One region of the Enterobacter roggenkampii genome, then DNA from elsewhere that is predicted to be linked to it. Evidence: predicted binding sites of a transcription regulator. Region 1 holds the regulator's gene; each other region holds the start of a gene.
What was found. Region 1 encodes PhoB, which activates phosphate uptake and scavenging genes when phosphate is short. Its sites were predicted from a motif close to CTGTCATAAAACTGNCNNAT; they were not measured.

Region 2: the regulator PhoB is predicted to act here: its motif matches at 2,216-2,235, upstream of uvrB (excinuclease ABC subunit UvrB).
Region 3: the regulator PhoB is predicted to act here: its motif matches at 5,863-5,882, upstream of kdgR (DNA-binding transcriptional regulator KdgR).

What each region holds. Positions count from the first base shown of each region.
Region 1 is NZ_CP017184.1:970,379-980,925, reverse strand. Features, by position in the region: gene proY (proline-specific permease ProY) at 1-1,217, opposite strand, end outside; gene brnQ (branched-chain amino acid transporter carrier protein BrnQ) at 1,299-2,618, opposite strand; gene phoR (phosphate regulon sensor histidine kinase PhoR) at 3,028-4,323, opposite strand; gene phoB (phosphate response regulator transcription factor PhoB) at 4,345-5,034, opposite strand; gene sbcD (exonuclease subunit SbcD) at 5,222-6,427, shown strand; gene sbcC (exonuclease subunit SbcC) at 6,424-9,555, shown strand; gene mak (fructokinase) at 9,666-10,547, opposite strand, start outside.
Region 2 is NZ_CP017184.1:1,359,173-1,369,719, forward strand. Features, by position in the region: gene bioC (malonyl-ACP O-methyltransferase BioC) at 1-336, shown strand, start outside; gene bioD (dethiobiotin synthase) at 329-1,030, shown strand; gene BFV67_RS06310 (ABC transporter ATP-binding protein) at 993-1,715, opposite strand; gene uvrB (excinuclease ABC subunit UvrB) at 2,467-4,482, shown strand; gene yvcK (uridine diphosphate-N-acetylglucosamine-binding protein YvcK) at 4,572-5,480, opposite strand; molybdenum cofactor riboswitch at 5,706-5,840, shown strand; gene moaA (GTP 3',8-cyclase MoaA) at 5,828-6,817, shown strand; gene moaB (molybdenum cofactor biosynthesis protein B) at 6,842-7,354, shown strand; gene moaC (cyclic pyranopterin monophosphate synthase MoaC) at 7,358-7,843, shown strand; gene moaD (molybdopterin synthase sulfur carrier subunit) at 7,836-8,081, shown strand; gene moaE (molybdopterin synthase catalytic subunit MoaE) at 8,083-8,535, shown strand; gene BFV67_RS06350 (Bax inhibitor-1/YccA family protein) at 8,600-9,307, shown strand; gene BFV67_RS06355 (lysylphosphatidylglycerol synthase domain-containing protein) at 9,397-10,359, opposite strand; gene clsB (cardiolipin synthase ClsB) at 10,359-10,547, opposite strand, start outside.
Region 3 is NZ_CP017184.1:2,796,663-2,807,209, reverse strand. Features, by position in the region: gene BFV67_RS13200 (GAF domain-containing protein) at 1-445, shown strand, start outside; gene proQ (RNA chaperone ProQ) at 542-1,228, shown strand; gene prc (carboxy terminal-processing peptidase) at 1,248-3,296, shown strand; gene htpX (protease HtpX) at 3,490-4,371, shown strand; gene BFV67_RS13180 (MFS transporter) at 4,422-5,795, opposite strand; gene kdgR (DNA-binding transcriptional regulator KdgR) at 5,974-6,765, shown strand; gene BFV67_RS13170 (YobH family protein) at 6,832-7,071, opposite strand; gene mgrB (PhoP/PhoQ regulatory lipoprotein MgrB) at 7,231-7,374, shown strand; gene BFV67_RS13160 (YebO family protein) at 7,449-7,739, shown strand; gene BFV67_RS13155 (MBL fold metallo-hydrolase) at 7,764-8,753, shown strand; partial or broken gene BFV67_RS13150 (DUF2627 domain-containing protein) at 9,279-9,423, shown strand; gene cspE (transcription antiterminator/RNA stability regulator CspE) at 9,437-9,646, shown strand; gene ftsI (peptidoglycan glycosyltransferase FtsI) at 9,866-10,547, shown strand, end outside.

The sequences.
Region 1 (10,547 bases):
ACGGTCGTCGCAACGCCGCCCGGTACTTTGAACTTCAGCGCTTTCGCCTCATCCGGCGACAGGCGACGGCGGAAGGCAATCTGCGACAGCAGGATCATGATCCACACCCACACCGTCGCGAAGGTCGCCAGGGATGCAATCACCAGGAAGACGTTCTCCGGCATGATGTAGTTCAGATAAACCGAGAACAGCAGCGCCACGGTCATCACCACAACGGTCACCCACGGCGTGCCGCGGCGTGAGGTTTTGGCGAACACCTTCGGCGCGCTGCCCTGCTCCGCCATGCCGTGCAGCATACGCCCCACGCCAAAGACGTCACTGTTGATCGCCGAAAGCGACGCGGTCAGCACCACAAAGTTCAGAATGCTAGCCGCAAAGGCAATGCCCATATGCTGGAAGGTCAGGACAAACGGGCTACCGTTGGTACCCACCTGATTCCACGGGTAAATGGACATGATCACGAACAGCGTACCCACATAAAACACCAGAATACGCATCGGCACCGAGTTGATGGCGCGCGGAATGGATTTCTCCGGGTCTTTCGCTTCCCCAGCAGTAATACCGATAATCTCGATACCGCCGTAGGCGAACATCACCATCTGCAGCGACATCACCATGCCGAGCCAGCCGTTGCTGAAGAAGCCACCGTTGCTCCAGAGGTTATGGATCCCGGTCGGCTGCCCGCCGTTGCCAATCCCCCAGATGATGATCCCGAAACCGGCCACAATCATGATGATAATGGTGGCGACCTTGAAGAAGGAGAACCAGAACTCCAGCTCGCCGAACACCTTCACGCTCATCAGGTTGACGGCGCAAATGATCAGCACCACGCTCAGCACCCAAATCCAGTGCGGCACCGCCGGGAACCAGACGCCCATATAGATGCCAAACGCCGTCACGTCGGCTATTGCCACGATCAGGATTTCGAAGCAGTAGGTCCAGCCGGTGATAAACCCGGCCAGCGGGCCGAGGTTTTCCTGCGCGTAGCGCGAGAAGGAGCTGGCGGAGGGGTTATGAACCGACATTTCGCCGAGGGCGCGCATGATGATATACGCCGCCACGCCGCCGATGATGTACGCCAGCAGCACGCTTGGACCGGCCATTTTGATGGCATCTGCCGAGCCATAAAAAAGACCGGTGCCAATAGCAGAGCCCAGCGCCATAAAGCGGATGTGGCGCGTGCTCAATCCACGTTTAAGTTTGTTAGTGCTTTCCATTTAAATCTTGCCATTCAACACGAAAAAAACAAAAAACCACGGGGCCTTAAGCCCCGTGGTTAAACAGTTTGTTGCCGTTGATTAATGGGCGTTCGATGCGACCTGACGCCCTGCAGCACGATCCCAGATAACCGCCAGAACCAGTGCAACAACGGTAGGCATCAGCCAGGCCAGACCCTGCTCGGACAGCGGCAGACGCTGTGTCCAGGCTGGCAGAATTTCAGCGAACGCTGATGCTTTAATCCCGTCAAGGATACCAAAAATCAGGCTGATAAACATGGCTGGCGCAATAATTCGTGAGGAGTTGTTCCACCACGGGCGGGTGAAGCTCAGCACCACCAGCACGATGCACGGCGGATAGATCGCCGTCAGTACCGGAATAGAGACCTGAATCAGGTGGCTCAGACCGAGGTTGGATACCGCCATGGAGAAGATACCAAGGATAAACACCAGGGTGCGGTAAGAGAGCGGCAGGTACTGCGCAAAGAACTCAGCACAGGCGCAGGTCAGGCCAACCGCGGTAACCAGGCAGGCCAGGAAGATGAGCGCCGCCAGCAGCATACTGCCTGCACCACCGAAGGTGTGCTGGACATAGGCGTGCAGGATAGCCGCACCGTTGGCGTTCTGGTCGACCAGCATCGCGCTATCGGAGCCCAGGCGGAACAGAGCCAGATACAGCAGCGTCAGGCCTACACCGGCCATCAGGCCAGCCCAGATGGTGTAGCGGGTCAGCAGACGCGCTTCGGTCACACCGCGGGAACGCGCGGCGTTAACGATAACGATACCAAACACCATCGCGCCCAGCGTATCCATCGTCAGGTAGCCGTTCACAAAGCCGTTAGAGAACGCGGCGTTTTTATAGGCGTCCATCGCGTCGCTAATCGGGCCTGCAGGCCAGACGATAGCCGCCACCGCCAGAACAATCAGCGCCACAATTTTCAGCGGAGCCAGGAAGTTACCCACGGTATCCAGCAGCTTGCCCGGATAGAGGGAAACCAGAATCACGATAGCGAAGTAGATCAGGCTGTAGATGAACAGCGGCATCGCGCCGTCACCGGTCAGCGGAGCAATACCCACTTCAAAGGAAACGGTCGCGGTACGCGGGGTGGCAAACAGCGGACCCACGGCCAGATAGCATACGGTTGCCAGCAGAACGCCCGCCACTTTGCCAATCGGGGTGCTGAGGCTATCCACACCGCCGCCGACTTTCGCCAGCGCGATGACGGTCAGCACCGGCAGACCCACGGCAGTAATCAGGAAACCAAACGCGGCGGTCCAGACGTGTTCACCCGCCTGTAAGCCAACCATTGGAGGGAAAATGATGTTGCCTGCGCCAACGAACAGCGCAAATGTCATAAAGCCCAGCGCGATGATGTCACGCGATTTTAAGTGATGGGTCATAAAACCTTACTGCCTGTGGATGTGGTGTTGAAAACATTGAGATTTTCGCTGCCCCTGACGGGACGATACAGCCGAAAATTTGCTCAATTTTAGCGGGATATGCTCCCGTCCTGGCGTGGAGAAGAATAGTTTTTCGATTTACCACGCAAATACAGTCGGTCTGACAGTATCTGGGGGGCAATTTAAACGCTTATAACGTTTAAAGGCAAGGTGGGATCGTAAAACCAGAACAATATGCCAGCATGAAAATACACTCCAGCACAATACGCTAATTATAAGAAAAACCCATGGCTAATCATGCGAACAAAAAACAGCCAGCCGTATAAAATTCACACGCGTTTCGCTTGACTGCAAAGCAAACGGGCCAGCGATGGCTGACCCGTGGAAAGGTAAAATGACACACCTGCCGTCAGGCGATCTTTTTGGCAATTAATCGTTCCGGGATCACGAAGCTGAAGCGGGTTCCTTTACCCAGGGTACTCTGAATATCGAGACGGCTTTCATGGTGATTCACCGCGTGTTTCACAATCGCCAGCCCCAGGCCGCTTCCGCCCGTCTGCCGCGATCGCGCTTTATCCACGCGATAGAAGCGCTCGGTCAGACGCGGAATATGCTCCGGCGCGATCCCCGGCCCGTTGTCCTCCACGCTAAACTCGGCCCCCGTTGGGATATGCTGCCAGCGCACCACGATCTCCGTTCCTTCCGGCGTATGGTTTACCGCGTTATACACCAGGTTTGAGATAGCGCTACGCAGTTCATCTTCGCTGCCCAGCACCTTAAGCGTGTTGTCGACCTCAAAGGTCAGGTGATGCTTTTTGTGGCTTAACGTCTGCGCTTCACGCTCCACGACCCGCAGCATCATCGGCACATCGATGGTGTCATTCAGCGCGAGCGTGGGTGCCGCTTCAATCTTCGAGAGCGTCAGCAGCTGCTTCACCAGGCCTTCCATCCGGTGCGTTTGCTCGCGCATGGTGTGCAGCGCTTTTTCACGCGGCGCACCTTCCAGCGTTTGCTCCTGCATCATCTCCAGGTAGCCTTGAAGCACGGTCAGCGGGGTACGCAATTCGTGACTGACGTTGGCGAAGAAGTTGCGGCGCGCCCCTTCCAGCTGGTGCATCTGGGTGACATCGCGCGCCACCATCAGCCACTGCTTATCGCTGTAGGGCATCACGCGGATCTCCAGATGGCGACCGTTATTGAGCTTGAGATTGTGCGGACGGGTAAAATCACGCTTTTTCAGGTACAGCGTAAACTCGGGATAACGCAGAAGGTTGAGGATATTCTGGCCATTATCGTCCGGCCAGCGCAGGCCCAGCAGCTGCTGCGCCAGGCCGTTACACCAGAAGATCGTCCCTTCTTCGGTGGTCAGAATGACCGCATCCGGTAGCGACTCCGCACCGCTGCGAAAACGCTTAATCAGGCTTCCCAGCTCGCGGCGGCGCTTTTTATTTCGCATCTGCATCTGGTGCAGACCGTACAGCAGCGGCTCCCAGCTGCCGCTTCCGGGCGGCGGCGTCATGCTTCGGTCAACCCACAGCCACCAGGAGAGGCGCAGCAGGTTCCAGAAATGCCAGATCAGCAGCCCGGTGACCGACGCCAGCAGAAACCACGGCAGATGTCCAAGAAAGGCCCCCAGAATGAAGGCCGGAATACAGCATAAGATCAGTTCAAAGACGAGCCTTTTCCATGACAGACGTTCCAGCACGCGTCACACTCCTGTCATTGTTCAGAAACGGGTAGAAAAACGATAACCCGTGCCGCGGACCGTCTGCACCATGCGATCGTGGCCGCTCAGTTCCAGCGCTTTTCGCAGGCGGCGGATATGTACGTCAACCGTCCGGTCTTCGACATACACGTTAGTTCCCCAGACGTTATTCAGCAACTGCTCGCGGCTGTACACGCGTTCCGGGTGGGTCATAAAGAAGTGCAGAAGTTTAAATTCGGTAGGCCCCATGTCGAGGGGATTTTCACCGGTCATCACGCGGTGAGAAGTCGGATCAAGGCTCAGCCCCTGCATCTCAATCACCTCTTCCACCGCCATCGGCGAAATACGGCGCATCACGGCTTTAATGCGGGCCACCAGCTCTTTGGGGGAGAACGGTTTGGTAATGTAATCGTCCGCGCCGGTCTCCAGACCGCGCACACGATCCTCTTCTTCTCCGCGCGCCGTAAGCATCACAACCGGGATGTCGCGGGTCAGCGCTTCACGCTTCAGGTGTTTGATAAACTGCAGTCCGGAGCCGCCGGGCAGCATCCAGTCCAGCAGAATCAGATCGGGCCAGGGTTCATTCAGCTGGTTCACTGCGCTGTCATAATCTTCCGCTTCAACCGGCTGGAAGCCGTTTTGCTCGAGCACGAAGCACACCATTTCACGAATTGGAGCTTCATCTTCTACGACCAGAATACGTCTCGCCATACTTTGCCCTGTCTTATCTTATTTACGTTACAAGTTTGTAATTCGGCGCCATTATGCGTCAGATTTATGACAGATTTATGAAAAACAGTACCACTATAAATGGCAAACTGTTGTTTTATTACAGCGGTTATTTTCCCTTCTCTGAACGTTTATAATCCTGCTTTCTCTTTTTTGCCACGGATCAGCTATGCGCATACTTCACACCTCGGACTGGCATCTGGGTCAAAATTTTTACAGCAAAAGCCGTGCGGCTGAACATGAAGCGTTCCTGAACTGGCTGCTGGAAACGGCCCGGACGCATGAGGTGGACGCGATTATCGTGGCGGGAGATATTTTTGATACCGGCTCGCCGCCGAGCTATGCGCGTGAGCTGTACAACCGCTTCGTGGTGAATCTGCAGCAAACCGGCTGTCATCTGGTGATTGTCGCCGGCAACCATGATTCCGTCGCGACGCTTAACGAATCCCGCGACATCCTGGCGTTTCTCAATACCACCGTCGTCGCCAGCGCCGGGCACGCCCCGCAGATCCTGAAAAAGCGCGACGGGTCGCCCGGGGCGGTACTGTGTCCGATTCCCTTTTTGCGTCCGCGCGACATCGTGCAAAGCCAGGCGGGGCTGTCGGGCGCGGAAAAGCAGCAGCATTTGTTACAGGCGATCGCCGACTATTACCGCCAGCAGCACGCCGAAGCCTGTGCCCTGCGCGGTGACCAGCCGATTCCGGTGATTGCGACCGGGCACCTCACCACCGTCGGGGCCAGTAAAAGTGACGCCGTGCGTGACATCTATATCGGCACGCTGGATGCCTTTCCGGCGCAGCACTTCCCGCCAGCCGACTACATTGCGCTCGGACACATCCACCGGGCGCAGATCGTCGGCGGCTGCGAGCACATCCGCTACTGCGGCTCGCCCCTTTCGCTCAGCTTTGACGAAACGGGCAAAGCCAAATCCGTACATCTGGTGACCTTCTCCGACGGAAAACTCAGCGCCGTCGACACGCTGGAGGTGCCCGTTACCCAGCCACTGGCGGTGCTGAAAGGCGATCTCGATGCCATCACCGCCCAGCTGGAGCAGTGGCGCGGCGTCGAGCAAGATCCCCCCATCTGGCTGGACATCGAAATCACCACCGACGACTACCTGCACGATATGCAGCGGAAAATCCAGGCGCTGACCGAAGACCTGCCGGTAGAGGTCTTGCTGGTGCGCCGCAGCCGCGAGCAGCGCGAGAAAATTCTGCTAAGCGCTCAACGCGAAACGCTCAGTGAACTGGGGGTCGAAGAGGTATTTGAACGCAGGCTCTCACAGGAGGAGATTGACGATGCGAAGCGCGCAAGGCTCAGCGAACTGTTCAGCCATACCCTGCATGCGCTCAATGATGAGGAAGAAAACGCATGAAAATTCTGAGCCTGCGCCTGAAAAATCTCAACTCCCTCAAGGGCGAGTGGAAAATTGACTTTACCGCTGAGCCGTTTGCCAGCAACGGGCTGTTTGCCATCACCGGCGCAACCGGGGCAGGTAAAACCACCCTGCTCGACGCCATCTGTCTGGCGCTTTATCACGAAACGCCGCGCCTGAATAAAGTCTCCCAGGCGCAAAATGACCTGATGACCCGCGACACCGCCGAATGTCTGGCGGAAGTGGAGTTCGAGGTAAAAGGCACCGCCTATCGCGCCTTCTGGAGCCAGAACCGGGCGCGCAACCAGCCGGACGGTAACCTGCAGGCGCCGCGCGTGGAGCTGGCGCGCTGCGAAGATGGCAAAATTCTGGCCGACAAAGTGACGGATAAGCTGGAGCAAACCGCCGCGCTCACCGGGCTGGACTACGGGCGCTTTACCCGCTCGATGCTGCTCTCTCAGGGGCAGTTTGCCGCCTTCCTTAATGCCAAGCCGAGCGATCGCGCCGAGCTGCTGGAAGAGCTGACCGGCACCGAAATCTACGGTCAGATTTCCGCCATGGTGTTTGAGAAACACAAAGCGGCCCGCAGCGTGCTTGAAAAGTGCGAGGCGCAGGCGGCGGGCGTCGTGCTGTTGAGCGAAGAACAACAGCAGCAGTTACAGCAAAGTTTGCAGTCACTTACTGACGCAGAGAAAACCCTGCTGGAACAGCAGCAAAACCAACAGAAACATTTTCAGTGGCTTACGCGCCATGATGAGCTTGCGCACGAGCAACAGCGCGTCGCCGCAATGCAGCAGCAGGCGCAACAGGCGCTGACGGACGCTGCGCCTGAGCTGGCAAAGCTCCAGCTCGCTCTGCCCGCCGCCCAGCTTCGCCCGCTCTGGGAGCATCAGCAGGAGCAAACCGCGCGTCTGGCACAAACGCAGCAGCGAATTATCGAAGTAAATACTCGCTTACAAGCCAGAACCGCGCTGCGTTCACGTATTCGCAATACCGCTCTGCGTAACCACGAGCAGCTACAGGCCGAACTGACGGCGCTGGCGCAGTGGCTGACGGAGCACGAACGTTATCGTCTGCTGGGCCAGGAGATTGCAGGCTGGCGCGCCCAGTTCTCTCAGCTTAACCGTGATAAAACGCAGTTAGCCTCGCTTGCTGCGCGGATAGGTGAATTACGCAACAGGCTGGCTGCGATGCCGGAAAACGCGCTGACGCTGACGGCGGATGAGGTCAGTGCGGCCATGGAGCAGCAGTCCAGGTCCCGCACGCTGCGCCAGCAGCTGACGTCGCTGCATGCCCGCTATCAGCCGCTGCAAAAGCGCCTGCGCCAGAGCGGTGAAAGCGTTCAGAAGGCGCAGGCCGAACAAAATAAACTCAATGAAACGCTGACGCTGCGCCGCCAGCAGTACAAAGAAAAAAACCAGCACTATCTCGACCTGAAAGCCCTGTGCGAAACCGAAGCAACAATCAAGAAGCTGGAGCATTACCGTTCGCAGCTTGAGGCGGGTAAACCCTGCCCGCTGTGCGGTTCCTGCGAACATCCCGCCGTTGAGCAATATCAGTCGCTTGAGCTGACGGATAACCAGCGCCGCCGTGATGCCCTGGAAAAAGAGGTCGTCGCCCTTAAAGAGGAAGGCCTGCTGGTGCTGGGACAGGTCAATGCCCTGACTCAGCAGATCCAGCGCGAGACAGACGACGCGAAGACGCTTTCTCAGGAAGAGCAAGCGCTCACTAAAGAGTGGGTGGCAGCCTGCACGTCCCTGAACATTACCTTGAATATTCAGGACGATATCGCGCCATGGCTGAACGAACAGGAACAGTACGAGCGCCAGCTTTATCAGCTCAGTCAGCGTCTCACCCTGCAGAACCAGCTCAACGAACAGGACGCGCAGGAGCGGCAGTATCAGCAGCAGCTGGCGGCCACGCGGCAGGCGCTGGAACATGCCCTGCTCGCGCTCTCGCTTAACGCACCTGAAGAGGGTCAGGAAGCCGCCTGGCTTCAGGCCCGTGAAGCTGAATTCGCGCAGTGGCAGGAGAAGCAAACGCAGCACGGCGTGCTTCAGGAACGCATAAACGCCCTGAAGCCGCTGCTCGACGCGCTTCCGGCAGCGAACAGCGAAGACGCCGAACCGGTTATTCCTGATAACTGGCGCACCATCCACGACGAGTGCGTGTCGCTGCAAAGCCAGCTGACCGCGCAACAGCAGCAGGAAGCGCTGGAGCGAGAGCGCCTGCAGCAGTCGCAGACGCAGTTCACCGCGGCGCGCTCGGCGAGCTGCTTTGCCGACCTGGACGCGTTTCTTGCCGCGCTGCTGGATGACGATGCTATTCGCCACCTTGAACAGCTGAAACAGTCGCTGGAAAACCAGATCCAGCAGGCCGCGGCGCTGTCCGGGCAAGCGAACCAGCAGCTGCAGTCTCATCTGGCACTGCGGCCGGAAGGGCTCGACGCCGATGCCGCCACGCTGCAAAGCCAGCTGCAGCAGCTGGCGCAACAGCTGCGCGAGAACACCACGCATCAGGGGGAGATCCGCCAGCAGCTTAAGCAGGACAGCGATAACCGGCAGCACCAGCTGGCGTTGATGCAGCAAATTGAAGAGGCCGCGCGCCAGGCGGATGACTGGGGTTATCTGAACGCGCTGATCGGCTCCAGCACCGGCGACAAGTTCCGTAAGTTCGCCCAGGGGCTGACGCTGGACAATCTTGTCTGGCTTGCTAACCAGCAGCTTAACCGCCTGCACGGACGTTACTTATTGCAACGTAAGGCCAGCGACGCGCTGGAGCTGGAAGTGGTGGATACGTGGCAGGCGGATGCGGTCCGCGATACCCGTACCCTCTCCGGCGGCGAGAGCTTCCTGGTCAGCCTGGCGCTGGCGCTGGCGCTTTCCGATCTGGTGAGTCATAAAACGCGGATCGATTCCCTGTTCCTGGATGAAGGGTTCGGCACGCTCGACAGTGAGACGCTGGATACCGCGCTGGATGCGCTCGACGCGCTGAACGCCACCGGGAAAACCATTGGCGTGATCAGCCACGTAGAGGCGATGAAAGAGCGTATTCCGGTGCAGATCAAAGTGAAGAAAATTAACGGGCTGGGGTATAGCAAGCTGGATAAAGAATTTGCCGTGCAGTAAAGGTCCACTCCACATGTAGGCCGGGTAAGGCGTAGCCGCCACCCGGCTTTTTTATTGTGGCTGCCTGAATTCGCCCGCTGGCGCTTCGCTTACCGGGCTTACAGAGCCGTTTATTCTGGCCACAGCCACGCCGCGCCGCGCACGCCGCTGGAGTCCCCGTGGACGGCTTTGCGGATCGGCGTTTCACACTCGCCGCCGAAGACCCACTGCTTCACCAGGTTCGGCACCGTGGCGTACAGCCGGTCGACGTTGCTCATGCCGCCGCCCAGCACAATTACGTCTGGGTCGAGAATATTCACCACGTGCGCCAGGGATTTCGCCAGCCGCATTTCATAGCGGCTCAGGGCCAGCTCCGCCACCGGATCCTGCGCTTCGACCAGACGCATGATCTCATTTCCCTTGAGCGGCTGGCCGCTCAGGCGGTGGTAATCGGTTGCAAAACCGGTACCGGAGATAAAGGTCTCAATACAGCCCTGTTTTCCGCAGTAGCACGGCACTTCGGTGCGGTATTTGAGTTCGTCTTCATCCATCCACGGCAGCGGGTTGTGCCCCCACTCGCCCGCGGTGCCGTTACCGCCGGTATGGGCGCGCCCGCCGAACGCTACGCCCGCACCGCAGCCGGTGCCGATGATCACGGCAAACACGGTCTGGGCACCGGCCGCCGCGCCGTCGATGGCCTCAGAGACCGCCAGGCAGTTGGCGTCGTTGGCCAGACGCACTTCCCGCTTCAGGCGCGCGCTTAAATCTTTATCAAACGGCTGACCGTTGAGCCAGGTGGAGTTGGCATTTTTAACCACGCCGGTATACGGCGAGATCGACCCCGGTATCCCCATCCCGACGCTGCCGGTTTGCCCTGTCGCCTGCTCGGCCATCTCGACCAGCCTGGCAATCGTCTCGATAGTCTGGTGATAATCATCGCGCGGCGTTGGCAGACGATGGCGAAACAGCTGCTCCCCCTGCTCGCTCAGTGCGATGACTTCTGTTTTGGTGCC
Region 2 (10,547 bases), 390 kb from region 1:
CTGCTGGAAAGTTCGCTGCCGGAGCTGAATCAGGCCTGGAAAGCGGTGGATGAACAGCCGCACGCTAACCGGTTTTTATCGCATGAGCAGGTGACGCAGGCGCTGGCAGGCTGGCGCTATCGCAGCACGGTGCAGACCATCACGCTCAATTTTAGCGATGCGTTCAGCGCCATGCGTTCGCTGAAGGGCATCGGCGCCACGCACCTGCATACCGGACGCGAGAAAAAACCGCTTACCCGGGGTCAGCTGCAGCGCCTTGAGCTGGCCTGGCCGCAGCAGCGGGGGCATTTCCCGCTCTCCTATCAACTTTTTCATGGGGTTATCGAACGTGACTGAACGTTATTTTGTCACCGGCACGGACACAGAAGTGGGCAAAACGGTTGCCAGCACGGCATTGCTGCAGGCGGCACGGCTGCTCGGGAAAAACACCGCCGGGTATAAGCCCGTGGCGTCCGGCAGCGAGATGACGGCGGAAGGGTTACGCAACACCGACGCGCTGGCGCTCCAGCGTAACAGCACGCGTGAACTCGCCTATTCTGCAGTGAATCCGTACACCTTTGCCGAACCGACCTCGCCGCACATTATCAGCGCCGATGAAGGCCGTCCGATTGATTTCGCCGTGCTGTCTGCCGGACTGCGGACGCTGGAAAATCAGGCCGACTGGGTGCTGGTGGAAGGGGCCGGCGGCTGGTTTACGCCGCTTTCAGACACGCAGACGTTTGCTGACTGGGTGCAGGCCGAGCAGCTTCCGGTCATTCTTGTCGTCGGCGTCAAGCTGGGCTGCATCAATCACGCCATGTTGACCGCACAGGCCGTACAGCAGGCAGGGCTGCGTCTTGCGGGCTGGATAGCCAACGACGTGGTTGCGCCGGGTAAACGCCATCAGGCGTATCTGGCGACGCTCAGGCGCGTCCTGCCCGCGCCGTGCCTCGGGGAAATTCCCTGGCTGGCTGAGGGCGCGGAAAATGCCGAAACCGGACGTTATCTCGATCTCAGCGTTTTGCTTCCCGCGACATCCAGTGAGCGATAAGCTCGTCATCCAGTTCGTTAACGTGGCCCTGCGCCACGTTACGCCCGCGATAGAGCAGACAGAAACGGTCCGCCACCCGGCGGATAAACGACAGCTGCTGCTCGGCTAACAGCACCGTCATCCCTAACTCCCGGTTTAAGCGCCCCAGCAGCTGCACCAGCTTCTGGGCAACGCTGTGCCCCGCGCCGTGCAGCGGTTCATCCAGGATCAGCAGGTGAGGGCGGTTCACCAGCGCATTAGCCAGCGCCAGCTGATACTGGTCGTCCGGAGAGAGCGTGTTGGCGCGGGTTCGTCGCAAGGCATAGAGCGCCGGGAACAGGTCGTAAACGTCATTTTTCGCCTCCGGGTTCGGTTTCCCCGTCGCCCGCATGGCGATATGCAGGTTCTCCTCAATCGTGAGCTGGGAGAAGATCCGCCTGTCCTGCGAGACATAGCCTATTCCCGGCCCGGAACGCTGTTCTGGCGGCGGATTGAGCAAATCGCGCGGCGGCGCGCCCGCCTCATACCAGATGATGCTGCCGCTTTCGACGGGCACTTTCCCGGCGATGCAATTCATGAGGGTGGTTTTCCCCATCCCCGGCAGGCCAACGACGCCTGTACACATCCCTTGCGGAAAATCTAAATCCACATTCCATAGCGTATGTTGACTTCCGTAAAACTGATTCACTGCACGCAGGCTCAACATCTTTCTCTCCTTAAAAATGTGTGTAGGTGTGGCTCGTTGTTAAACTGCAAAACCCCTGCCATAAAGCGGAAAGTGATTAAAAAAGCGTCTTTTTTAGGAATAAGTCACAGAAGCGCGGGGGATAAAAAGGGGGATTGCACATCGACGGTGCCGACGGTGTTGAGTTGTGGTGCAGAGCCAGAAATGATGGAAATGTGAGCAAGATCTCGTCAGTTGGTTATGAATGACGCGACTGTTAATCAGCAAAAAAGAGCTATAAAAATTTTTTGCTGCCGCCTCGTGGGAAAATCCGGGAATTTGCAGAGCGCCAGTCTGTATGGGCTGGAAGCAGTTATCCACTATTCCTGTGGATAACCATGTGCATTAGAGTTAGAAAACACGCGATAAGCGAGAGAATACGCGGCTTACGCCCAAATTGACGCGAAACGCGGCTTTAGAAAATATCTTTTATTTTTTAATTGGTTAGATAAAATCAATTCCCGTCATGAAAGTGTCACCCGTTGCCATAAAACTATCATTACCTGGCTTGACAAATGTTAAAAAAGAAAAAGTTCTGGGGATAACCTGACCTGACTGGTGTTTTATGTTGCCACTGTCCAAATTTTGGCCGCTATCGCGCTAATCATTCAGGCGCTATGCTAAATATCCTGACATGCTACTGGTTTTTCATCCAGTGTTTTTTACTGGCATTCCTGGCAACAAGGAGTAAAATTATTCACCTGCCGCTTATAACGTCATCAGGTTGTCGCCCATGAGTAAACCGTTCAAATTGAATTCTGCTTTCCGTCCGTCTGGCGATCAGCCTGAAGCGATCCGTCGTCTGGAAGAGGGGCTGGAAGATGGGCTGGCGCACCAGACGCTGCTCGGGGTTACCGGCTCGGGTAAAACCTTTACCATTGCCAACGTGATTGCGGATCTCCAGCGCCCTACGATGGTGCTGGCGCCCAACAAAACCCTGGCGGCGCAGCTTTACGGCGAGATGAAAGAGTTCTTCCCGGAAAACGCCGTTGAGTATTTCGTCTCCTACTACGATTACTACCAGCCAGAAGCCTATGTGCCGAGCTCTGATACCTTCATCGAGAAAGATGCGTCGGTGAACGAACACATTGAGCAGATGCGACTGTCGGCCACTAAGGCGCTGCTGGAGCGTCGCGATGTGGTTGTGGTGGCCTCTGTTTCGGCGATTTACGGCCTGGGCGACCCGGATCTCTATCTCAAGATGATGCTGCACCTGACGCAGGGGATGATCATCGACCAGCGCGCGATTTTGCGTCGTCTGGCGGAGCTGCAGTACACCCGCAACGACCAGGCCTTCCAGCGTGGTACGTTCCGCGTGCGCGGCGAAGTGATCGACATCTTCCCGGCGGAATCGGACGATATGGCGCTGCGCGTTGAGCTGTTTGACGAGGAGGTCGAACGCCTGTCGCTCTTCGACCCGCTGACCGGACACGTTGAGTCAGTGATCCAGCGCTTCACCATCTACCCGAAAACACACTACGTGACGCCGCGCGAGCGTATCGTGCAGGCGATGGAAGAGATCAAAGTGGAGCTGGCCGAGCGCCGCAAGGTGCTGCTGGCGAACAATAAGCTGCTGGAAGAGCAGCGCCTCAGCCAGCGTACCCAGTTCGACCTGGAGATGATGAACGAGCTGGGCTACTGCTCCGGCATCGAAAACTACTCCCGCTTCCTCTCCGGGCGCGGGCCGGGCGAGCCGCCGCCGACGCTGTTTGATTACCTGCCAGCAGACGGTTTGCTGGTGATCGACGAATCCCACGTCACGATCCCGCAGATCGGCGGAATGTACCGCGGCGACCGGGCGCGTAAAGAGACGCTGGTGGAGTACGGATTCCGCCTGCCGTCAGCGCTGGATAACCGTCCGATGAAGTTTGAAGAGTTTGAGGCGCTGGCGCCGCAAACCATCTACGTCTCGGCCACGCCGGGCAACTACGAGCTGGAAAAATCGGGCGATGAGGTGGTTGACCAGGTAGTGCGTCCGACCGGGCTGCTGGACCCGATTATCGAGGTGCGTCCGGTGGCGACGCAGGTAGACGACCTGCTCTCTGAGATCCGCGCCCGTTCCGCCATTAACGAGCGCGTGCTGGTGACCACGCTCACCAAGCGTATGGCGGAAGACCTGACCGAGTATCTCGAAGAGCACGGCGAGAAGGTGCGTTATCTGCACTCGGATATCGATACCGTGGAGCGCATGGAGATTATCCGCGACCTGCGTCTGGGCGAGTTTGACGTGCTGGTGGGGATTAACCTGCTTCGGGAAGGTCTGGATATGCCGGAAGTCTCCCTGGTGGCGATTCTGGACGCGGATAAAGAGGGCTTCCTGCGTTCCGAGCGTTCGCTGATTCAGACCATCGGCCGCGCCGCGCGTAACGTCAACGGTAAAGCGATTCTGTACGGTGACAAAATTACCCCGTCGATGGCGAAAGCGATCGGTGAGACGGAGCGCCGCCGCGAGAAACAGCAGCGCTACAACGAAGAACACGGCATTACCCCGCAGGGGCTGAACAAGAAGGTGGTGGATATTCTGGCGCTGGGCCAGAACATTGCCAAAACCAAAGCGAAAGGCCGCGGCAAGGCGCGTTCAGTGGTGGAAGAAGATACCGTCGTGCTGACGCCGAAGGCGCTGCAGCAGAAGATCCACGAGCTGGAAGGGCAGATGATGCAGCACGCGCAGAACCTGGAGTTCGAAGAGGCGGCGCAGATCCGCGACCAACTTCATCAGCTGCGGGATCTGTTTATCGCGGCATCGTGAGTTTTTTGCCCGGTGGCGCTGCGCTTACCGGGCCTACAGGTTTAGCGTCTTTTGTCACCCCGGTAAGCGCAGCGCCACCGGGGTTTTTGTTAACCCAAAGCCTGAATTGCTTTCTCCAGCGCCTCGCGCAGCAGGTGGCGGTCGTGACGGTACTTGATGTCTGAGGCCTCCAGCGGCTCCTGCACCACCACGCGATCGCCAATCCCTGTCACATCCACTTTTGGCCCAACCACGACACCGTCGATAATTTTCTTACCGACGTACTGCTCCATCAGGTCGAGCTTGTCCGCCAGCGACAGGCTCGCCGCGGCCGGACTCAGCTCACGCCCTAAATTGCCGATGTAGACCATCGGCGCCGGGGTGCGGCGCAGCGCCTGCGCCAGCTCTTTCACCAGCAGGATCGGCATCAGGCTGGTATAAAAGCTGCCCGGGCCGATCAGAATTAAATCCGCATCGCCAATTGCTTCTACGGCTTCACGCGTCGCCGGCACGCTCGGGTAAGTCATCAGCTCTTTGGGCGGCAGCAGAAGCTGGTCAATATTCACCTCGCCGTACACTTCATGCCCTTCGGCGTCGATGGCCATCAAATCGACCGGTTGTTCAGACATCGGGATCAGGAATGCGTCCACTTTGAGCAGGTTACGGATCAGATTGATGGCTTCGAGAGGCCTTACGCTCAGGTGATCCAGCGCCTTTAACATCAGATTTCCGAGGTTATGTCCGGAAAGTTCGCCATTGCCGCCAAAACGGTACTCAAACATCGCCGACGCGACGCTCGGCTCGGTAATTAACTGGTTCAGGCAGTTGCGCATATCGCCCCAGGCAATGCCGCCTTCGGCACGTCTGATCCGCCCGGTTGAGCCGCCGTTATCGGTGGTGGTCACTATCCCTGTCAGCCTTGAGCCGAGTGACGACAAAGAGGACATAACGCGGCCCAGGCCGTGGCCTCCGCCAAGAGCGACCACTCGGTCAAGATCCGCAAAAGTGCGATTGCGCATACGTATTCCTTATCACGTTCGATCGCGTAACAGTAACCTAACTACCCCTAAAAGACGATGCCTCACCCGAAGCAAAATGACGTATATCAATGTGAAAGTGCAGTTTTTAGGTATTCTGTAGCGAAAATGCAGGATTGATTCGCTATATACATAATTATATAGCGAAAAGCGATAATGGCGCTGTCAGACTTTCCGCGCTACTATCGCCTTAACCACGTTTTCAACACTGAAAACATACACTCTAGCCCTTGTGCCTGTGTCGAAAGATATGGCGCTCTGGCCGTGGCGAATTTGCCACCAGGGTACAGAAAGAAATGACTGTGCCTCCCGTATCTGGAAAGGTGTACATGGCTTCACAACTTACTGATGCTTTCGCGCGTAAGTTTTATTACTTACGTCTGTCGATTACCGATGTGTGCAACTTCCGTTGCACCTACTGCCTGCCCGACGGCTACAAACCGGGCAGCGTCACCAATAACGGCTTTCTCTCCGTGGATGAAGTGCGCCGCGTCACGCGCGCCTTCTCTGAGCTCGGCACCGAAAAAGTGCGTCTGACCGGCGGTGAACCCTCTCTGCGCCGTGATTTCCCGGACATCATTGCTGCCGTGCGTGAAAACGACCGCATTCGCCAGATTGCCGTGACCACCAACGGTTACCGCATGGCGCGCGACGTGGCCACCTGGCGCGATGCGGGCTTAACCGCCATTAACGTCAGCGTGGACAGTCTCGACGCCCGCCAGTTTCACGCCATTACCGGCCAGGATAAATTCCGCCAGGTGATGGACGGCATCGACGCGGCGTTCAGCGCCGGGTTCGAGAAGGTCAAAGTCAATACGGTGCTGATGCGCGACGTCAACCACCATCAGCTGGACACCTTCCTCGCCTGGATCAAATCCCGCCCCATTCAGCTGCGCTTTATTGAGCTGATGGAAACCGGCGAGGGCAGCGAGCTGTTCCGCCGTCATCACATCTCCGGCATGGTGCTGCGCGACGCGCTGCTGAAACGCGGCTGGATCCACCAGATCCGCCAGCGCAGCGACGGCCCGGCGCAGGTCTTCTGCCATCCTGATTACGAAGGCGAAATTGGGCTTATTATGCCTTACGAGAAAGACTTCTGCGCCAGCTGTAACCGCCTGCGCGTCTCTTCCGTCGGCAAGCTGCACCTGTGCCTGTTCGGGGACGGCGGCGTGGACCTGCGCGATCTGCTGGCAGACGATGCCCAGCAGGAGGCGCTTGAAGCGCGCATTTCTGAAGCGCTGACGCATAAAAAACAGACCCACTTCCTGCATCAGGGCAATACCGGCATTACTCAGAACCTGTCTTACATCGGCGGGTAATCAGGCTTAAGAAGGAATCAGAAGATGAGTCAGGTAAGCGCAGAATTTATCCCGACACGCATTGCTATCCTTACCGTTTCCGACCGCCGTGGCGAAGAGGATGATACCTCCGGCCACTGGCTGCGCGAGGCGGCCCATGACGCGGGACATCACATCGTCGATAAAGCGATCGTGAAGGAGAACCGCTACGCCATTCGCGCGCAGGTCTCTCAGTGGATCGCCAGCGATGAGGTGCAGGTGGTGCTGATCACCGGCGGCACCGGCTTTACCGCGGGCGATCAGGCGCCTGAAGCGCTGCTCCCGCTGTTCGACCGCGAGGTGGAAGGCTTCGGCGAGGTGTTCCGCATGCTCTCCTTTGAAGAGATTGGCACCTCCACGCTGCAGTCGCGCGCCGTTGCCGGGGTGGCGAACAACACCCTGATTTTCGCCATGCCGGGCTCGACCAAAGCCTGCCGCACCGCGTGGGAAAACATCATCGCTCCGCAGCTGGATGCCCGTACCCGTCCGTGTAATTTCCATCCCCATTTAAAGAAATAAGCTATGTCACAACTGACCCACATTAACGCCGCTGGCGAAGCGCATATGGTGGACGTCTCCGCCAAAGCGGAAACGGTGCGCGAGGCGCGCGCCGAAGCGTACGTCACCATGCTGCCGGAAACGCTGGCGATGATCATCGACGGCAGCCACCATAAGGGAGACGTCTTTGCCACCGCGCGCATCGCCGGTATTCAGGCCGCCAAGCGCACCTGGGACTTAATTCCGCTGTGCCATCCGCTGATGCTGAGCAAGGTGGAGGTAAACCTGCAGGCGCAGCCGGAGCACAATCGCGTGCGGATTGAATCGCTGTGCCGCTTAACCGGCAAAACCGGCGTGGAGATGGAGGCGCTGACGGCAGCGTCCGTGGCCGCGCTGACCATCTACGACATGTGCAAGGCGGTGCAGAAAGACATGGTGATTGGCCCGGTTCGCCTGCTGGCAAAAAGCGGCGGCAAATCCGGAGATTTTAAGGTGGACAGCCATGATTAAGGTGCTCTTTTTTGCGCAGGTGCGCGAGCTGGTGAATACCGACAGCCTGACGCTGGATGCGTCTTTTGACAACGTTGCGGCCCTGCGTGCGCATCTGGCGGCACAGAGCGACCGCTGGGCGCTGGCGCTCGACGAAGGCAAGCTGCTGGCCGCCGTTAACCAGACGCTGGTGGAGTTCATTCATCCGCTGAAGGAAGGCGATGAAGTGGCCTTCTTCCCGCCGGTCACAGGGGGCTAATATGAGTGAAACCCGCATTCTGGTTGGCCCTGAGCGCTTTAACGTAGGGACAGAATACAGCTGGCTGGCGGAACGCGACGAAGACGGTGCGGTCGTGACCTTTACCGGCAAAGTGCGCAATCACAACCTCGGTGACAGCGTGAAGGCGCTGACGCTGGAGCACTATCCCGGCATGACGGAGAAATCGCTGGCGGAGATAGTGGACGAGGCGCGAGGCCGCTGGCCGCTCGGACGCGTCACGGTGATTCACCGCATCGGCGAGATGTGGCCCGGCGAGGAGATTGTCTTTGTCGGGGTGACCAGCGCGCACCGCGGCAGCGCGTTTGCGGCAGGGGAGTTCATTATGGATTACCTCAAAACCAAAGCACCGTTCTGGAAGCGCGAAGCCACGCCGGAAGGCGATCGCTGGGTAGAATCTCGCGACAGCGATAAACAGGCCGCCAGCCGTTGGTAGTCGGTTTACGTGGATGTGTTACTCTTAAAGAGTGTGTCTACTTAATCTTAATCAGGAGTGAATCATGGACCGATTTCCGCGTTCCGATTCAATAGTGCAGCAGACCCGTAGCGGCCTGCAGACGTATATGGCTCAGGTGTACGGCTGGATGACGGTTGGCCTGCTGCTTACCGCGTTTATCGCGTGGTATGCGGCGAATACACCGGAGCTGATGATGTTTATCTTCTCCAGCAAAATCACCTTCTTTGGGCTGATTATTGCGCAGCTGGCGCTGGTGTTTGTGCTTTCGGGTCTGGTGCATAAGCTAAGTGCCGGCATGGCAACGACCCTGTTTATGCTCTATTCGGCGCTAACGGGGCTGACGCTTTCCAGTATTTTCATCGTTTACACCTACTCCTCCATCGCCAGCACCTTCGTGGTCACCGGCGGGATGTTTGGCGCGATGAGCCTGTACGGCTACACCACGAAGCGCGATCTGAGCGGTTTCGGCAGCATGCTGTTTATGGGGCTGATCGGGATTGTGCTGGCATCGCTGGTGAACCTGTGGCTTAAGAGCGACGCGCTGATGTGGGCCGTGACCTATATCGGGGTGGTGCTCTTCGTCGGGTTGACGGCCTATGACACCCAGAAGCTGAAAAACATCGGCGAGCAGATCGACGTGCGCGACAGTTCCAACCTGCGCAAATACTCGATTCTGGGCGCGCTGACGCTCTATCTGGACTTCATCAACCTGTTCCTGATGCTGCTGCGGATTTTAGGTAACCGTCGCTAAGGTTGCTTTGCCGGGTGGCGGCTTCGCCTTACCCGTCCTGCGAATCGCGAACCGTAGGTCGGGTAAGGCGAAGCCGCCACCCGACTTATTCACTTCGCTAGCATCCTCTCATTCTTCGCCCGCAGCTTTTTCGCCCGACTTTCCAGCACCAGATAGCAGACCGTTGCCAGCGCCAGCGGCAGGAAGTAATACAGCATCCTGTACGCCAGCAGGGCGGCGATAATCGTTCCCTGAGAAACATGCTCCCCGGCCAGCAGGGCAATAAACACCGCCTCCAGCACGCCGATCCCCGCCGGAATGTGCACAATCACCCCGGCAATGCTGCTCACCAGCAGCACGCCCAGCACGAAGAAGTAATTGACGTCCTCGCCAATCAGCAGCCAGATAATCGCCCCCATGGCCATCCAGTTGGCGCTGGAGACCGCCATCTGCAGCACCGCAAACTTCCACGAGGGCAGGACCAGCTTTTGCCCTTTGATGGTCATATGGCGGCGCTTTGCAAACGCGCAGGCCCAGAGATATACGGCGATAATCAGCAGCAGCACGATGCCCAGAATGCGCAGCGTGGCCTCGTCGATATACCAGTGCGCGGGCAGCTGCACGATGCCGATGGTGAAGATCACCCCGCCGAGCAGGATATAGCCCAGCCAGTTGGTGGTAATGCTCAGGGAAAAAATACGCGTGATGGTCCCGCCCGGCAGGCCGAGCCGCGAGTAGAGGCGATAGCGCATGCCAATCCCCCCGACCCAGGTGCTCAGCGTCAGGTTAAAGGCGTAGCAGATAAACGACACCAGCATCACCTGACGTTTGGCCAGCTTGTGGCCGCAGTAGGCCCGACCCAGCAGATCATAGCAGCCGTACATCAGGTAGCTCACGATAACCAGCCCCGTCGCGCCCAGCAGCACCATCCGGTTATAGTTGCGGATGACCTTCCACACCTCTTCCCAGTCCACTTTCTGCGCGTAGACCACCAGCAGCACCGCGACGGCAATAAAGAATACCCAGGTGAGGATCTTTTTTGCCAGACGCCAGCGTGGATGCGATTTTGACATCAGGGTTTGCCTCCGTCTTCCGCTTCTATGCGGTCCTGGGTTTCCATTTCGGGTTGTACCGGCGGGTCCACCTGCGCCAGCTTCGGCGTATGCGCCGGCAGCCAGCCGACCATCGCCGGGAAATGCCGCAGGAAGTGGAACACCACCACGCTGATGCCCAGGTTCCACCAGGTGCGTTTGGGAACCAT
Region 3 (10,547 bases), 1.8 Mb from region 1:
GGCGGGTGAGACCAGCTTCTTAGCCACTCTGGCAAATACTAGCGCATTGCTGTTTGAACGTCTCTCTGACGTGAACTGGGCTGGCTTTTACCTTCTGGAAGGTGAAACGCTGGTGCTCGGTCCGTTCCAGGGCAAACTGGCCTGCGTGCGTATTCCGGTAGGGCGTGGCGTATGCGGCACGGCGGTGGCCGAGAATCAGGTCCAGCGTGTGGAAGACGTTCATGCGTTTGACGGGCACATCGCCTGTGATGCTGCCAGTAATTCTGAAATCGTTCTGCCGCTGGTGGTCAAAAATCAGATTATTGGCGTTCTGGACATCGACAGTACGGTCTTCAGTCGCTTTACAACCGAGGACGAACAGGGGCTGCGCGAGCTGGTGGCGAATCTGGAAAACGTACTCGCAGCAACCGATTATCAAAAATTCTTTGCGAGCGTCGCAGGATAATCAACGGATAACGTAGCATTTACTGATAGCGTCATTATAATGACGCCTGTTCATGCCTGCGCTTGTTGGCAACGTCCGTTGTAATCAGGAAATTTCATGGAAAATCAACCTAAGTTGAATAGCAGTAAAGAAGTTATCGCATTTCTGGCCGAGCGTTTCCCGCAGTGCTTCAGCGCGGAAGGCGAAGCTCGTCCCCTGAAAGTCGGTATTTTTCAGGATCTGGTGGCGCGTGTTGAAGGGGAAATGAACCTCAGCAAAACTCAGCTGCGTTCCGCCTTACGTCTTTATACTTCGAGCTGGCGTTACCTGTACGGTATCAAACCTGGCGCGACCCGCGTGGATCTCGACGGCAACCCTTGCGGTGAGCTGGACGAGCAGCACGTTGAGCACGCGCGCAAGCAGCTGGAAGAAGCCAAAGCACGCGTTCAGGCACAACGTGCAGAACAGCAAGCGAAAAAACGCGAAGCCGCCGCGGCAAACGGCCAGGAAGAAGCGCCTCGTAGTGAGCGTAAACCACGCCCTGCGCCGCGTCGTCACGATAATAACGATCGCAAACCGCGTGCAGACAAACCAGCAGCAAAAGCCCCGCGTGCGCCTCGTGAAGAGCCGCGCCATACGCCGGTTTCTGACATCAACGCCCTGAGCGTAGGTCAGGCACTGAAGGTAAAAGCGGGTAACAATGCTATGGACGCCACCGTACTGGAAATCACCAAAGATGGCGTTCGTGTACAGCTGACTTCTGGTATGTCAATGATTGTACGCGCAGAACACTTGTTGTTCTGAAACGGAGGCCAAGCCTGGCATGAACACTTTTTTTAAGCTCACCGCGCTGGCGGGCCTGTTTGCTATAACAGGTCACGCCTTTGCAGTGGACGATATCACGCGTGTTGATCAAATTCCGGTACTCAAGGAAGAGACGCAGCACGCGACGGTGAGCGAGCGCGTGACCTCACGTTTCACCCGTTCGCACTATCGTCAGTTCGATCTCGATCAGGCCTTTTCGGCCAAAATCTTTGACCGCTATCTGAACTTGCTGGATTACAGCCATAACGTTTTGCTCGCCAGCGATGTCGAGCAGTTCGCTAAGCGGAAATCCGAGGTGGGTGACGAGTTGCGTTCAGGCAAGCTGGATCTCTTCTACGATCTCTACAACCTGTCGCAAAAGCGCCGCTTCGAACGCTATCAGTACGCGCTGAAAGTGCTGGAACGTCCGATGGACTTCACCGGCAACGACACCTTCAATCTGGACCGCAGCAAAGCGCCCTGGCCAAAAGATGAAGCCGAGCTGAATGCGCTGTGGGACGGCAAAGTGAAATACGACGAGCTGAGCCTTAAGCTCACCGGCAAAGACGAAAAAGAGATCCGTGACACGCTGACGCGTCGTTACAAATTTGCCATTCGTCGCCTGGCACAGACCAACAGTGAGGATGTTTTCTCACTGGCCATGACGGCCTTTGCGCACGAAATCGATCCGCACACAAACTATCTCTCACCTCGCAACACCGAGCAGTTTAATACCGAAATGAGCCTGTCTCTGGAAGGTATCGGCGCGGTGCTACAGATGGACGATGATTATACGGTGATCAATTCGATGGTCGCGGGTGGTCCGGCATCCAAAAGCAAAGCCATTAGCGTAGGCGATCGCATTGTGGGTGTGGGACAAACCGGCCAGAACATGGTCGATGTGATCGGCTGGCGTCTTGATGACGTGGTTGCGCTGATCAAAGGTCCGAAGGGCAGCAAGGTTCGTCTGGAAATTCTGCCAGCCGGAAAAGGCACCAAAACCCGTATCGTTACCCTGACCCGTGAGCGTATCCGTCTGGAAGACCGCGCGGTGAAAATGTCGGTGAAAACCGTGGGTAAAGAGAAGGTGGGTGTCCTGGATATTCCTGGCTTCTACGTCGGGTTGACTGACGATGTGAAAGTTCAGCTGCAGAAACTTGAAAAGCAGAACGTCAGCAGCATCATCATCGACCTGCGCAGTAACGGCGGCGGGGCGCTGACGGAAGCGGTTTCACTCTCTGGCCTGTTCATCCCATCTGGCCCGGTGGTTCAGGTGCGCGATAACAACGGTAAAGTGCGCGAAGATGCGGACAATGACGGTGTGGTCTACTACAAAGGCCCGCTGGTGGTTCTCGTTGACCGCTTCAGCGCTTCCGCGTCTGAGATCTTTGCCGCAGCCATGCAGGACTATGGCCGCGCGCTGATCGTCGGTGAGCCAACCTTCGGTAAAGGCACCGTTCAGCAGTACCGCTCTCTGAATCGGATTTACGATCAGATGCTGCGTCCGGAATGGCCTGCACTGGGCTCGGTTCAGTACACCATTCAGAAATTCTACCGCGTAAACGGCGGCAGTACGCAGCGTAAGGGTGTCACGCCGGACATCATCATGCCGACAGGCACCCAGGAGACGGAAACCGGCGAGAAGTTTGAAGATAACGCGTTGCCGTGGGACAGCATCAATGCCGCGACCTACGTGAAAGCGGGTGATATGACGCAATTTGGCCCTGAGCTGCTGAAGGCGCATAACGACCGCATCGCGAAAGATCCGGAGTTCCAGTACATCATGAAGGATATTGCCCGATTCAATGCCCTGAAGGATAAGCGGAATATTGTTTCTCTGAACTACGCGCAGCGTGAAAAAGAGAACAACGAAGACGATGCAACCCGCCTGGCGCGTATCAACGATCGCTTCAAGCGTGAAGGCAAGCCTCTGCTCAAGAAACTGGACGATCTGCCAAAAGATTACCAGGAGCCGGATCCGTATCTCGACGAGACGGTGCATATCGCGCTCGACCTGGCAAATCAGGAAAAAGAGAAACCTGCCGTACAGCCCGCTCCGGCAAAATAACCTCCCAACAGGCACAAGAGATTGTGCCTGTTTCTTTTTGTACTTTATCCTTCCGTCAGCCAGATTTTCAATTGTGTAAAGTTGTGTCTTTCTGGTGACTTACGCCCTCAGGATGCTTGAAAATAGCCGCAATACCCATACGATGTGGGTAATCGCATAGTGCGTTTTGTTAAACTGAGGTAAAAAGAAAATTATGATGCGAATCGCGCTCTTCCTGCTCACCAACCTGGCGGTGATGGTGGTTTTCGGGCTCGTGCTAAGCCTGACAGGAATTCAGTCGAGCAGCGTTCAGGGTCTGTTGATTATGGCGCTGCTGTTTGGTTTTGGTGGCTCGTTCATCTCCCTGCTGATGTCGAAGTGGATGGCACTGAAATCGGTAGGGGGTGAGGTTATTGAACAGCCGCGTAACGATATGGAACAGTGGCTGATGAATACAGTGGCTCAGCAGTCCCGTCAGGCCGGGATCGCCATGCCGCAGGTGGCCATTTACCATGCTCCGGACATCAACGCGTTCGCCACGGGTGCCCGCCGCGATGCGTCACTGGTCGCTGTTAGCACCGGACTGCTGCAGAACATGAGCCGTGACGAAGCCGAAGCGGTTATCGCCCACGAAATCAGCCATATCGCAAACGGTGACATGGTGACCATGACCCTGATTCAGGGCGTGGTAAACACCTTCGTGATCTTTATCTCCCGTATTCTGGCGCAGATTGCCGCTGGCTTCATGGGCGGCAACCGTGACGAAGGCGAAGAGAGCAACGGCAACCCGCTGATCTATTTTGCCGTGTCGATGGTGCTGGAACTGGTATTCGGTATTCTGGCGAGCATCATCACGATGTGGTTCTCCCGCCACCGTGAATTCCACGCGGATGCCGGTTCTGCGAAGCTGGTGGGTCGCGAGAAGATGATTGCCGCGCTGCAGCGTCTGAAAACCTCCTACGAGCCGCAGGAAGCGAACAGCATGATGGCCTTCTGCATTAACGGTAAATCCAAATCGCTGAGCGAGCTGTTTATGTCTCACCCGCCGCTGGATAAACGTATTGAAGCGCTGCGCAGTGGGGAATACCTGAAGTAACGCAACAAAACACAATAAGCCGGGCAGGAGAACACTCCGCCCGGCTTTTTTTATGCCTGAACCCTGGGCTGGGTCACCCGCAGGCCGCTGACGATAGCCGCGAGGGTGGCAAGTACACCGGCGGTGAGGAGGGCAACATGGTTGCCGTTCTGGCCTGCGAGGTTAAACATCAGGGCGACCAGCGCTGCACCGGTGCTTTGCCCAAGCAGACGCGCGGTTCCCAACATGCCGCTGGCCCCTCCGCTACGATGTCGCGGTGCTGAGGTGATAATGGTGTGGTTATTGGGGGACTGGAACAGCCCAAACCCCGCGCCGCAGAGGATCATGCGCCAGATAATGTCCAGATCGGAAGGCGACGAGGGCAGCAATGCCAGTGCGAAAAGGCCTGTCGCCATCACCGCCAGCCCCAGCGCCCCGAGTAAACCGGCATGAACGCGTTCAATTAAGTAACCTGCCAGCGGGGCCATCACCATGGTCGCCAGCGGCCAGGGGGTGAGCAGCAGTCCGGTCTCCACTTCTGACCGGCCTACCACGCTCTGCAGAAAGAAGGGCAGAGAAACCAGAGCCAGCATCTGGGCGCAAAACGAGCAGACGGACGTGCAAATGGAGAGTGAAAAGAGAGGAATACGCAGCAGATCAACGGGCAGCAAAGGCGCGGGGAGGGTGAGCTGGCGGCGAACAAAGAAGAAGCCGATCGCCAGCAGGGCGATGAGCTCAGCGCCGGTAAGCATCAGCGATTGTCCCTGCGCAAAGCCGCTCAGCGCCGTAATCAGCAGGCCGAAGGTCAGGGCATTCATCACCGCGCTCGCCACGTCGAAGCGCGGCATACTGCTTTTGGGGCCGTTAGCGGGAAGAAAGCGCAGGGCAAAGAAGATAGCGACGATACCCAGCGGCACGTTAATGGCGAACAGCCATTGCCATGACGCGACGGAAAGGATCGCTGCCGCAATGGTTGGCCCGGCGGCAGAAGAGACGGCCACAATAAACGAGTTTATCCCCATCCCGCGCCCCAGATGGCGCTGGGGATAAATCAAGCGGATCAGCGCCGTGTTTACGCTCATGAGCGCCGCGCCGCCAAAACCCTGCGCAATACGCGCTAGCGTCAGGGTATGCAGTGAATCTGAAAGGGCGCAGAACAGGGAGGTAAACGTGAAAACCACCAGGCCACACTGATACACCCGGCGGTAACCGAACATATCGCCCAGGAAAGAGAACGAGAGCAGTGAAACCACAATCGCAATCTGGTAGGCGTTAACAATCCAAATCGAACTGGCGGGTGAGGCATGCAGGTCGCTGGCGATGGTTGGCAGGGCAACGTTGGCAATCGCGCCGTCAAGGACGGCCATGGAGATACCGATAATGATGGTCGCTATTGCGCCATACCGCTGGGGTAAGGGCAGACCATCGGAAAGATTCTTGTCCATCAGGAGTAAAAAGCTCAGCGTGAAATTATTCTCAGGGTAACTATTTTAGCATTGTTACAGCCGCGATATGTCGCAGATTTGTAACGAAGTAAACGCGGATTGATTGCAGCTGACATGACGGGAACTTATAATAAAAACCAGTTCTGATTTTTATAAAACACTCGCTATGAGGTGGTAAATGGCTATTGCGGATTTGGATAAACAACCAGATTCTGTTTCTTCCGTGCTGAAGGTGTTTGGCATCTTACAGGCGCTTGGAGAAGAGCGTGAAATAGGTATTACAGAGCTGTCGCAGCGCGTGATGATGTCAAAAAGCACCGTTTATCGCTTTTTGCAAACCATGAAATCATTGGGTTACGTTGCGCAGGAAGGCGAATCTGAAAAATATTCTCTGACGCTGAAGCTGTTTGAATTAGGTGCGCGTGCGCTACAAAATGTTGACCTGATCCGCAGCGCGGACATTCAGATGCGTGAAATCTCTCGCCTGACCAAAGAGACCATTCATCTCGGTGCGCTGGATGAAGACAGCATCGTTTACATTCATAAAATCGACTCCATGTACAATCTGCGCATGTATTCGCGCATTGGGCGCCGCAACCCGCTCTACAGTACCGCGATTGGTAAGGTTCTGCTGGCGTGGCGCGATCGCGAGGAAGTGGAGCAGATCCTCGAAGGCGTGGAATACAAGCGCAGCACGGAACGAACCATTACCAGTACGGAAGCGCTGCTGACGGTGCTCGACCGCGTGCGCGAGCAAGGGTATGGCGAAGATAACGAAGAGCAGGAAGAGGGGCTGCGCTGTATCGGCGTCCCGGTATTTGACCGCTTTGGGGTGGTGATTGCGGGCTTAAGTATCTCTTTCCCAACCTTACGCTTCTCCGAAGAGCGTCTGCATGAGTATGTGACTATTCTGCACACTGCCGCACGTAAAATTTCTGAACAGATGGGCTATCACGACTACCCGTTTTAATCCCTGCTGAAATGAAAAAACGCCGCATCTGATGCGGCGTTTTTTATGCCTCATGAACCTGGCTGATTAGCCGTTATCAATCACGACGGATGTTTTACGCAGTACAGGACATTGGGTTAAGCCAATGATCCCGCTGTCAGTATGCAGATACTGGGCGGTGCTCATTCCTTGTGCGGTTAGGTATTTACACTGAATGCCTAACCCGGCTGCGTTTTCTGTGCTCCCCACAAGCACACCATAGCCCGTTAACAGAAGGCCAATCCAGACAAGGGCCAGTGCAATAATTGTTCGAATGATGAATCGCATTATTACCTCTTTTATCGTTGTTATCGTAATGCTAGCGTAACGTGTTTACGCAATGAAACAAGTGCAGCATTCTTAAAAACCGCGATGGAGGCGCAGTTAGCCCTTGTTTAAGATAAGCGTGATAATCTCGTTACATCAGGTCCTTAGACGGAGTGTGGAGTGAAAAAAATACGCTGGGTAATTCTGATTATCGTACTGATAGCGTGCGTGGTGTTATGGACGCAGACGATCAATGTGATGTGCGATCAGGATGTACAGTTTTTTAGCGGCGTTTGCGCAATCAACAAATTTATTCCGTGGTAATACACATTTTTTCTCAACGTGATTTCCTTCCTTCACGCCAGTGGTAAAATAGACGTTTTTATTGAGGTGGTGAAATGGGTGAGTTACTGAATTCAGGGCTGCTGAATATGGCATCCCTGATGATTTCTTTGGTGGTTCTGCTTGTGGGGCTGGTCATCTGGTTTTTCGTGAATCGGGCCAGTTCGCGTACAAATGAGCAGATCGAACTGCTGGAAGCGCTGCTCGATCAGCAAAAACGCCAGAATGCATTGCTACGCCGTCTTTGCGAGGCTAACGAACCGGAAGAGAAAGACGCGCCGAAAGACGCGGTCGCTGAAGATAACAAAGACGAAGACGACTTTATCCGCCTGGTGGCTGAGCGTTAATCTTTTTAGTCCTGGGAGGTGGCTGTGGTCTGGAAAAATCCCTGGTATGACCCCTCCCTGAAACATCATACCCCGAACGGCTTTCGTAATACCCTTCCTGTCGGACATCAACCCGGTGACCTTGAACGTTGGCGTAAAGCGCGCAAAGAGGCCGGTTTACCGAAGCCGCCCGCGCTGGGTTATGACGATTTCATCCGCCAGTGGTGGCAACCCGTTGAGCTTGCGGCATCTCATGAAGATGGGGTGTGGTGGCTCGGACATGCGAGTGTGTTGCTGCACCTGGACGGCAATATCATCCTTACCGATCCGGTGTTTTCACGACGTGCTTCTCCGCTGCCTTTCCTGGGACCACAGCGCAAAACGCCTCCCGTACTGTCTGTCGAGCAACTTCATCAGCTTGATGCGGTTGTCATCTCCCATAATCATTACGATCATCTTGATGACGCAACCATTCGCAGAATCCTCAAGCGCTTTCCCGACGTCTGTTGTTTCGTTCCGTTGGGCCTGGCCGACTGGTTTCGTCGCCGGGGAGCAAAACGCGTGGTCGAACTCGACTGGTGGCAGAGTTTCACCTGGCAGGGGATGACGCTGACCGCCGTGCCGGCACAGCACTGGAGCATGCGCACGCCATGGAACCGCAATCGTTCCTTATGGTGCGGCTGGGTGATGGAAGGACGGCATCACCGTTTCTGGTTCAGCGGTGATACCGGCTATTCGCCTGAGCTGTTGTTGATTCCTGAACGCCTGGGCCAGATAGATGCCGCCGCGTTGCCGATTGGTGCCTATGCCCCACGATGGTTCATGGCTGTTCATCATATGGATCCGCAATCAGCGGTGGCATTGTGGCAGCAGTTGGGTTGCCCTCTGGCGTTTCCCATTCACTGGGGCGTGTTTGAACTGGCAGATGAAGCTTTAGATGAACCTGTGCAGGAGTTAACTGACGCGCTCGATAATTTAGCACCAGTTAATCATTCTTTCAGGATACTGAAAATTGGTGAATATTTATCCTTCTAAACGAAGCGATAAATTGTTGCATATATTCTTGATGTAAACGCGCCTGGGAATGTTTTATTTTTATCGAAACGTTTTGCTTGCCTTCTTTTGATGCAGAGTCATAAAAATTTCATTATTTTGGTGCATAACGCTGTTTATTCGCTGGTGCATTTTAATACAGATGGAAGCGGGTTTTTAACAGTGTTTTTTCTCTGAAACAATTTGGTCGCGTTACAATGATTTAAGCATAACTTTTCACAAATTGTTCTAACTCAATCAGGGGGAAAGATTTCTTTTCCTGGTTGCTGGACGGTTCGTAATGAATGAGCTATGTTAAAAAAGTCTTAGATTACAGCGGTTGTGCAAGCAATGCTGGGTCTTTGTTACGCAGCAGGGCTGTCTGTACGCGATGCGCATAATTGTGCAAAACCTGACAGGCACTGTTCGAATTTGTGCGGCGGATCGAGACATGTTTAAAAATGGCTTGCCATATTAAACATAGTGTGTGATAACACGTTTTGGGTCAAACGAGGTACAGTTCTGTTTATGTGTGGCATTTTCAGTAAAGAAGTCCTGAGTAAACACGTTGTCGTTGAATACCGCTTCTCTGCCGAACCTTATATTAGTGCCTCATGCAGTAATGTCTCAGTTTTATCTCAGTTAATGCCTGCGGGCTAAGAAAACACTCTAAGGAATTTTGCAAAATGGCAAAGATTAAAGGTCAAGTTAAGTGGTTCAACGAGTCTAAAGGTTTTGGTTTCATTACTCCTGCTGACGGCAGCAAAGACGTGTTCGTACACTTCTCTGCAATCCAGGGTAACGGCTTCAAAACTCTGGCTGAAGGCCAGAACGTTGAGTTCGAAATTCAGGACGGCCAGAAAGGCCCAGCTGCAGTTAACGTAACTGCTATCTGATCGAACCGCTGCTGACTGAAGTGCCCGGCACTTCACTCTCAGACATAAAGCCTCGCCTGTCGCGGGGCTTTTTTATGTCCCTTATCTTTCAAAATATTACCATCCACGGTCTTGTTAGTAACTTGTTGCAAAGCTGCGAGGTTAGTAGCACTGTTTTGCCACCCTAAACCCATCTTTTCCCGTTAAATCAGTGCGTTGTTTTACAGTCCTGGGGTTCAGGTGAAGAAGAAATCGATAGCGACCGTCGGAAATTTCACGCCGGCGCGTTTTGTGCTGCTCTGTTTAGCTATTTTTTGTAGTCTGGCTTTTCTGCTGGGTCGCGTTGCCTGGCTGCAAATCATTAAGCCTGACAATCTGGTGAAGCAGGAAGATATGCGATCCCTCCGCCAGCTGGCGATTGATGCGCCGCGCGGCATGATAATGGATCGCGAGGGCCGCCCTCTGGCAGTGAGCGTGCCTGTCCAGGCCGTCTGGGCCGATCCTAAGACGGTGCTGGCAAAAGGGGGCGTCAACCTTGATGAGCGCTGGCAGGCGCTGGCCAGCGCGCTGCATCTCTCCCTCGGCACGCTCTCGGCACGCATCAACGCCAACCCGCAGGGTCGTTTTATTTACCTTGCCCGCCAGGTCGATCCGGCACAGGCAAAGTGGATCGATAAACTGAATCTGCCCGGCATCAATTTACGCGACGAGTCCCGCCGTTTTTATCCTGCTGGCCATGTGGCAGCGAACCTGATTGGTTTCACCAATATTGACGGGCAGGGCATTGAAGGTGTGGAAAAGAGCTTCAACGCCCAACTCACCGGCAAGCCGGGCGTGCGTCAGGTGAGGGAAGATCGCTATGGGCGCGTGGTTGAAAACCTGACTGAAATCGCGCCCTCACCGGCGCATAACATTCAGTTAA